Regions from separate parts of the Phyllobacterium ifriqiyense genome, predicted to be linked through region 2. Evidence: predicted binding sites of a transcription regulator. Region 2 holds the regulator's gene; the other holds the start of a gene.
What was found. The regulator PhoB, encoded in region 2, activates phosphate uptake and scavenging genes when phosphate is short. The targets are predictions, from matches to a motif close to TGTCATNNANCTGTCAT.
Positions count from the first base shown of each region.

Region 1: the regulator PhoB is predicted to act here: its motif matches at 2,072-2,088, upstream of QFZ34_RS14095 (PhoX family protein).

Region 1 covers NZ_JAUSZT010000003.1:1,333,653-1,338,084, reverse strand. Annotated here, with positions in the region: gene QFZ34_RS14095 (PhoX family protein) at 22-2,004, opposite strand; gene QFZ34_RS14090 (threonine ammonia-lyase) at 2,140-3,126, opposite strand; gene QFZ34_RS14085 (HAD family hydrolase) at 3,200-3,946, opposite strand; gene QFZ34_RS14080 (M14 family metallopeptidase) at 3,946-4,432, opposite strand, start outside.
Region 2 covers NZ_JAUSZT010000003.1:744,812-749,243, reverse strand. Annotated here, with positions in the region: gene pstA (phosphate ABC transporter permease PstA) at 1-335, shown strand, start outside; gene pstB (phosphate ABC transporter ATP-binding protein PstB) at 350-1,165, shown strand; gene phoU (phosphate signaling complex protein PhoU) at 1,189-1,917, shown strand; gene phoB (phosphate regulon transcriptional regulator PhoB) at 1,934-2,620, shown strand; gene QFZ34_RS11170 (ABC transporter ATP-binding protein/permease) at 2,783-4,432, opposite strand, start outside.

The sequences.
Region 1 (4,432 bases), 590 kb from region 2:
CTTTCTCAATGATTGTGCTAATCAGACGCCGATCTTGCCACCACCCTTTTTGGTGATTGCGACGACGGACGGGCGGACGGGCATATCGTCCTTGAAGTCCGGCCAGCGGGTCGAAAGGTCTTCATAATAGGACGGACGGCCAAAACCTTCCCAATCTTCGCCGCCATCAGCGGGATGCTGAACGGCGACCATCATGGTTGCCATATCCGGCAACATCAGCGGACCGCACATTTCTGCGCCGATCGGCACGCGGAAGAAAAGTTTCGAGGTCGCACGGGCAGCACCTTCCGTATCAACCGCCCATAGACCATCGGTACGGCCCGTGTCCTTCGGCGAGTTGCCATCCGTTGAAACCCACAGCCGTCCATCAGCATCGACAGAGCAATTGTCCGGCATGCCGAACCAGCCATTCTTTGTGGTTTCGGTGGAGAAAGATGCGCCGACATCGGCAATGGAAGGATCGCCGCACTTGAGCAATATTTCCCATTTGCCCTTTGTTGCGGCGAAATCGCCATCAGCCTCGGCAATTTCAACGATATGGCCGAACGCGTTCTTGGCACGTGGATTGACAGCGTCGATCTGATCGTCCTTGCGTTTGGTATTATTGGTCAGCATGACATAGACCTTGCCGTTGACACCATTCGGCTGGATGTCTTCCGGCCTGTCCATCTTGGTAGCGCCCAACAGATCGCCTGCACGACGGGTTTCAATCAAAACATCCGCTTGCGAGGCGAACCCGTTTTCGGCTGTCAAAGGACCGGTGCCATGCACTATCGGCAACCAGTTAACAGTTCCGTCGGCTTCAAACTTTGCGACGTAAAGCGTGCCTTCGTCCAGCAGGTCCAGATTAGCAGCGCGATCATCAGGATTGAACTTGCCGGTGGTTACAAACTTATAAACGTAGTCGAAACGCTCGTCATCGCCGAGATAAAACACGACTCGGCCATCTTTGGAAACGATCGACTCAGCGCCTTCATGCTTGAAGCGGCCCATGCTGGTGCGTTTCTTGGGGACAGATACCGGATCGTTCACGTCGACTTCGACAATCCATCCGAACCTGTTGGCTTCATTGGGGTCTTTCGAGACATCGAAGCGATCATGGAATTTGCCCCATTCATAACTGCCCTCCGGAAGGCCGAGGCGTTTGTAGTTTGCCGCTTCCTTGCTGTCGGCAGCCAGTTCGCCTGTGAAATAGCCATGAATATTTTCTTCGGCCATCACATAGGTGCCCCAGGGCGTGACGCCTCCAGCACAATTATTAATTGTCCCGAAGACTTTTCTGCCGGAGGAATCTGCATTGGTTTTTACACGGTCATGACCGGCAACAGGACCGGACAATTGCATCTCGGTATTGGCGGTGATGCGGCGATTCAGCTTGCCGTCCTTGACGACCTGCCATTTACCATCGGTCTTCTTGATCTCGACAATAGTGCCTCCATGGGCAGCCATCTCGATATCAACACGCTTCTTGTCGGCAGGAGCGACTTCGATCTTGCCCTCAGCAACCTTAACGATGCCTGGGAACATGAGATGTTCATTCGTGTATTCATGGTTGACGACCAGAAGACCATGCTCAGACGAGCCATCTATCGGAATATAACCGACATAATCATTATTGTAGCCAAACTGCTTCGCCTGAGATTCCGGAGTCTGATTACGCGGATCAAACTCTGGAGAATCCACGAAAATTCCATCGCCCCAGCGTAGAAGCACATCCGCATCATATCCGGCTGCAACATGGTGTTTTTCATCAATGCCGGCTTCTACTTCCTCAAAACTGAAAGCAGATTTGGTTTCAGCGCGAGCATCATCAGCCAGCATCAGCGCCATCGGGCTGACGGTGGCTGCAATAGCTGAAACCGCGAGTGATCCTTTCAGAAAGCCACGGCGGGAGAATCGAGCTGCAATGAGCTCGCCCATTGTTGGATTGTCGGTCGGATTGTGGCCAGGACCATCATTCTCTTCAAGCTGGCTGGTTCTGAAAACGGGAGTTTGATCATTCATGGCGTGACCTCTGGCTGTCTGGCTGGGTTGCGGATTAGAACCGTTCCAGAATGGCTAGAAGTTCAGCGTAACAAACTGATGACAAGAGTTCAGCTTTTATAGCGGTAGCTACCAACGATTAAAGTCAGAAACCTATTAAGACGCAATCAGCTTACTGAAAGAGTCGAGGTCCACATTGCCTCCTGAAAGGACGACCGCCACCGTCTTGCCCTTGATATCGACTTCGCCAGAAGCCAGCGCAGCAAGACCAACAGAACCGCCGGGCTCAACCACCAGTTTCAAATGGCTTGCTGCCTCGCGCATGGCTTTGCGCACGGCGATATCGGAAACAGCGATGCCGCCGGCCAGATTTTGCCTGTTGATTGGAAATGTGAGATCGCCGGGTTGAGCAGTAAGAATTGCATCGCAGATTGAGCGATATCCCGTCTCATTGCTGCGAATTTCACCAGCGACCAATGAACGGCGCAAATCGTCAAAGTTTTCCGGTTCGACGCCCCAAATGCGCGTTTGCGGAGAGCGCGCTTTTACTGCAATCGAGACGCCACTGATGAGACCACCACCGCCGCTGGGCACAAATACATCATCCAGCGTGATACCGCGTTCTTTGGCTTCATCAGCAATTTCAAGCCCGATCGTGCCCTGACCCGCAATAATGGATGGGTCATCGTAAGGCGGCACCAAAACCATGCCACGCTCTTCAATGAAGGGGGCGGCAATCACGTCCCGACTCTCGGTGTAACGGTCAAAAAACACAACCTCCGCCCCGTAGGAGCGGGTATTATCAACCTTAACCTGTGGCGCATCGCTGGGCATGATGATGACTGCCTTGATGCCGAATATGCGGGCAGAACTTGCGACGCCTTGTGCGTGATTGCCTGAAGAGAATGCAACGATCCCGCGCTCTTTCTCTTCCGGCGTAAATTGACTGATACGGTTATAGGCACCGCGAAACTTGAATGAGCCGGTCCGTTGCAGGCATTCTGGCTTGAAGAAAATACGCGCATTGTAGCGGTCGTTGAGACTTTCCGATTCCATCAGCCGTGTCGGCACAAGCTGCCCGGACAATCTCTTTGCGGCAGCTTCGATATCGGCAATCCCGGCGGCGAAATTCTGATGATCCATGAGCCCTCTCCTGTCAGCTATCCAGTCGATAGCATTCTATAATGCAGCAGGCATCCAAATCATTGTCATCATATCAATCTGGCACGAATACCGCGTTGGCACGCTTTTCCAGAAACTCGGGCAACTCTGCAATCGAGCCAAGGATCGCGTCACTAAGGTGAGCAAGGTCATCCAATGTGCTGTTTCCTGACAGGACGCCTATGGCAAGTCCCGCTCCAGCGGCATGGGCCATTTCCAGATCGTGGGAATTGTCACCCACCATGGCAATCGCTTCGACTGGGAGGCCTGTTTTCGCGGCAAAGAGGTGAAGCTGGTCTGCATGCGGCTTGGCGCGGGCAACGGAGTCATATCCTATGATTGCCGAGAAAAGCGGTGATAGCCCCAAGGCTTCAGCTGTAGCGCGAGCGCCTGCTTCAGAATCATTGGTTGCTATGCCAAGCACGAAACCCCGAGCGACAAGAGCTTCGAGCGTTGCGTGCAATCCATCGATTCCGACTGCGCGGCGCGAGCCTTCCTGAACTGTATAATGATCATAGTCACGAATACATTGCCGTTTCTCTTCGAGAGAAAGCTCGGGATGCCACAGATCAACAACATCATTGATGGTTCCCGCAGCGACCACTGAGCCACCGCGGAACTTTTGCATCTCCCAATCATATCCCCCAGCCTCAACGAGAGCCTTCGCGCGGGTTTCATCACCCTTGGCGGCCATGTGCGCTAGTTCCATGGTGATGCCAAACCACGTTTTATTGAAATCGACCAGCGTTCCATCCTTGTCGAACAGAATACCGCGTATCTCGTTAGACTGGGTGGTTCGCATCATGATTCCAGCGAGCCGGGCTTGGCATTTTCAGATCGTCTGCTGCCAAGAAGTTTCAGGAGATCGTCGCCACGGCGGGTATAGCGATGGCCGCGCCTTGTCAGAACTCGGCCAGCCTGTGGAGCGGTCAATATTATATCACCGGCGGGATCCCCCGGCACGGTCACAACAGTGACCAGCTTGTCACCCGCCTTCACTTGAGCACCAATATCGACATGGAACAGGATCATCCCGCCTTGAGGAGCTCTGATCATCTCGACATTTTCAAGCGGCGTGACAGGTCCGTTGAAATCTACCGTCAGTGCAATACTCGTATCGACGATGACGCCGCGATGAACAAGGAACTTGTAAAGACCTTCCGCATCAGACTTTCCAGTATCGATATTGACATCACTGAGGCCACGAAACTCCACTGTGGTGACGGCTCGGGTTTTCTGTTCTGTTTTCGGTAGTTGGAGCACCGGATGCGCGCAAGCTTCTTCAAAA
Region 2 (4,432 bases):
GCGTCGGTGCATCGCATCAGCAGGCCATCTTCCACCATGTGCTGCCTCTGGCCATGCCCGGCATCATGACCGGCACGATTATCGGCATGGCGCATGCTCTGGGCGAAACGGCTCCGCTGCTGATGATCGGCATGGTCGCGTTCATCGTCGATATTCCTGGTGGGATAACCGACGCTTCGACGGTGCTGCCGGTGCAGATTTATCTGTGGTCCGACCTTCCTGAAGTCGCCTTCCAGGCAAAGACCGCCGCAGCCATTCTGGTGTTGCTGGTGTTCCTATTCGTGATGAATGCTGCGGCGATCATGCTGCGCCGACGTTTTGAACGTCGCTGGTAATGAGGTACAAGGACATGAACATGTTATCCGAAGTTGATGTGGAAAAGAAATTGCATAACTCCTCGAACCAGCCTGCGATAAAGATGAAGGGCGAAAACGTCTCCGTATTTTACGGAGCCAAACAAGCGCTCTTTGAAGTCAGTCTCGATATCAGGGAAAAGGAAGTCACCGCGCTTATCGGACCATCGGGTTGCGGCAAGTCGACTTTCCTGCGTTGCCTGAACCGCATGAATGATACGATTTCGATCTGCAGGGTCACGGGCAATATCACGCTTGATGAGCGCGATATCTATGATCCCAAGATCGACGTGGTTCAGTTGCGCGCCCGTATCGGCATGGTATTCCAGAAGCCAAATCCATTTCCGAAGTCGATCTTCGAAAATGTTGCCTATGGCCCGCGCATTCATGGTCTTGTCAAAAGCAAGAGTCATCTCGACGAAATCGTGGAAAAAAGCCTGCAGCGTGCAGGCCTGTTTGCGGAAGTGAAAGACCGTCTGCATGAATCTGGCACCGGTCTTTCCGGCGGACAGCAGCAGCGTCTTTGCATCGCGCGCGCCATTGCGGTCAGCCCGGAAGTGATTTTGATGGACGAGCCTTGCTCGGCGCTTGATCCTATCGCGACGGCAAAGGTTGAAGAACTGATCGACGAATTGCGCCAGAACTACACGATCGTCATCGTCACACACTCAATGCAGCAGGCGGCACGCGTGTCGCAACGCACGGCAATGTTCCATCTTGGAAATATTGTTGAAGTCGGTGACACTGAAATGATGTTTACCAGCCCTACCGAAAAGCGCACGCAGGACTACATTACCGGACGTTTCGGTTGATCTCACGGGAAGAGGGTTAGACAATGACTGACACAGCACAACACACCGTCCGCTCTTATGACGATGAACTGAAGTTTCTGACGCACAAGATTGCAGAGATGGGCGGACATGCGGAGCGCATGGTCGAACAGGCTGTGTCGGCCATGGTCAATTCGGACAATGCGCTTGCCCAGCGCGTGATCTCTGATGACCTTATCCTCGACGCCGGTCAGCGCGAGATTGACGAAAAGGCGATCACCATCATCGGCAAGCGCCAGCCAATGGCGATCGACTTGCGCGAAGTAATCGGCACGATCCGCATTTCATCCGATCTTGAGCGTATCGGCGATCTTGGCAAGAACATTGCCAAGCGTGTCGTAGCTGTCAACGATACGCGCCAGACGCTCTCTGTCTATCGCGGCCTGCAGACCATCGCAGAACTGGCATTGACACAACTTAAGGATGTTCTCGACGCTTATGCGACACGCTCGGTGGCACAGGTCAATATCGTCCGTGAACGCGATGATGAGATTGATGCGCTTTACACGTCGCTGTTCCGCGAACTCCTGACCTATATGATGGAAGATCCGCGCAATATATCCGCTTGCACGCATCTTTTGTTCTGCGCCAAGAATATTGAGCGCATCGGTGACCATGCCACCAATATCGCCGAGACGGTCTATTACATTGTAACGGGAACACAGCTTCCGGCGGAACGCCCGAAGGAAGATCAGTCGCATACCGTTATTCTTGACGAGCCAGTAACGCCATAATTGCCGGAAGCAGACCATGCCTATAGCTCCCAGAATCACAGTCGTTGAAGACGAAGATGCCCTCAGTGTTCTCCTGCGTTATAATCTGGAGGCAGAAGGCTATATTGTCGAAACCATCAGCCGTGGTGACGAAGCCGAAATCGCCTTGCGCGAAAAGGTGCCGGATCTGCTGATCCTCGATTGGATGCTTCCAGGCCTTTCCGGTATTGAACTTTGCCGCCGCCTGCGTGCTCGGCGCGAGACAGAAATCCTGCCGATCATCATGTTGACCGCGCGCGGTGAAGAAAGCGAGCGTGTTCGCGGTCTTTCAACCGGTGCGGATGATTACATGGTCAAGCCGTTCTCGACACCGGAATTGCTGGCACGCATCAAGTCCATGCTACGCCGGGTCAATCCAAGTCTCTTGTCGCATGTGTTGAGCTTTGGAGATCTGAAACTTGACCGCGAACAGCACAGGGTTTTCCGCAAAGAGCGTGAACTCAAGCTCGGACCGACAGAATTCCGCCTGCTGGAATTCCTGATGCAGTCTCCAGGCCGGGTGTTCTCGCGCGGACAGCTCCTGGACAATGTATGGGGCGCGGATATTTACGTCGATGACCGCACGGTTGACGTGCATGTTGGCCGTTTGCGCAAGGCAATCAATATTGGCAGATCGCTTGATCCGATCCGGACCGTGCGCGGTGCAGGCTATTCCTTCGGATAGGATTAAAGCGCGTTTTTCTTTATCGAATTTCTGTCTCGGCCGGGAACAGAATCGGCGTTATATGAGCCAATTTGCGCTAGAGATGGCTTGCGCAAATGACCGGTAGTCTCATTTAAACAGAACTGCTTCTACCGGACAAAAAGCGCGGTGTTCCGAAAAGGGCTATTCGGCGGCAATCAGCGGGAAGTTTGTTGTTGGTAGCGGATCTGGCTCGACCAATGTCTCCAGAAGTGGCCGTTGGATAGCTGTGCCGCCATTGATCTCCAAAATATGCGTATAGAAGTTTTCGCCGGAAACCGAGCGTGGCGCTTCGATCTCATGCATCACGCTGATAACGGTGGTTCCGGCACAATGATCCTTGATGGCCTGATGGAAGGCGATCTTGGAGTCCGGGTCCAGCGCGCCGGTTGCTTCATCAAGAAACAAAACCGCAGGCTTGTGCAGCAATATGCGCGCAAGCACCAGTTTCTGCTTCTGGCCACCCGACAGGAGCTGGTCCCAAGACGTGCCATCGCGGCATTCTTCACCAAGGTTTTCAATAAAGTCGCCCATGCCGGCGCGGTGCAGGGCGGCCGCAACGGAGGAATCGCCAAAACGGCTTTCATCCATTGGGAGGCATACGAGCTGTTTCAGCGACACGCCGGGAAGTTTGACCTCCTGCGCCGCATACATTGTTGCCGCATCTTTCGGGTAAAAGATTTCACCACGGCCATAGCCCCAAAGCCCGTTCATTGCTTTGAGCAAACAGGTTTTTCCACTACCGGAATCACCCTTGATGTAAGCCCATTGGCCCTTGCGCAACCGCATATTTCCAAGTGTGAGAAAAGCTTTGGCCTCGCTGTCGCGATGCATCAATTCAAGTCCCCGCACCGAGACGCCAAAGGCTTCATGCTGTGTGGCAAATTTGAACTCGCTGACACCTGTGGACCGATAATATTCCGAGGGCTGGCTGACACGCTCGACCGCTTGGGCCAATTCGGTAACGCGCCGTGCATTTGCCTTCAAATTGGCAATTGCGGGCATGACATGGATAAACCAGGAGCATTCATTGATCATCGAACCAACAAGCTCGGAACCGGTAATATAGTTCTTGAAGCTGATGGTATTACCCATATAGGGCAGAAGACCGGGTATATAGGCGACAATACGGGCGGAAAAGAAATTGTAGATCGAGGTGAACGACATATAGCAGGCATCGAACACATTGAAACGCCCCCAATTATTGTCGACGCTTCTGTAGAGCTTGTCATTTAACGACTTTTGAACAGTCTCGCCATTGGCAGCGGCAACCTGAAAGCTGCGGCGCAACAATGTGGTCAGCTCACTTCTGTAACTGCCTTCGGATTGCTGCATGGCGAGGGTGAGTTTTTCAAGAGCGCGGCCAATACGCATAGCAATCCATGTGCTGACCGGCACGTAGAGCGCAATGGCCGTAAAGGCCAGCGTGGCACTGCCATAATCTCCAAGAAAATCAAGGCCGGGTATTGGCGTTGAAAGTTCAATGAGTTTCTGGCCCACGAAAAGAATGGACATTGTGACGCCCAGCACGCCCATGGCCAGGCCAATGGCGCCGCCGGTCATTCCCTTGATGGATTCCTGAATGCGCTGGTCGATATTGTCGGGAGTCTGCTCCGCCGAACTTCCCTGCTGCAAATGATAATGTGTGTGCTGTTCATCAAGCAGCGCCTCACCGAAGCGGCCATTGAGCCAGCCGCGCCATTTACGATGCAAGGTTGTCGAAAGGAGATGACGGACACCGATGAAGCCAATTTCCTTGACTGCAACAATTGCAACGAGAATACCGGCATTTGC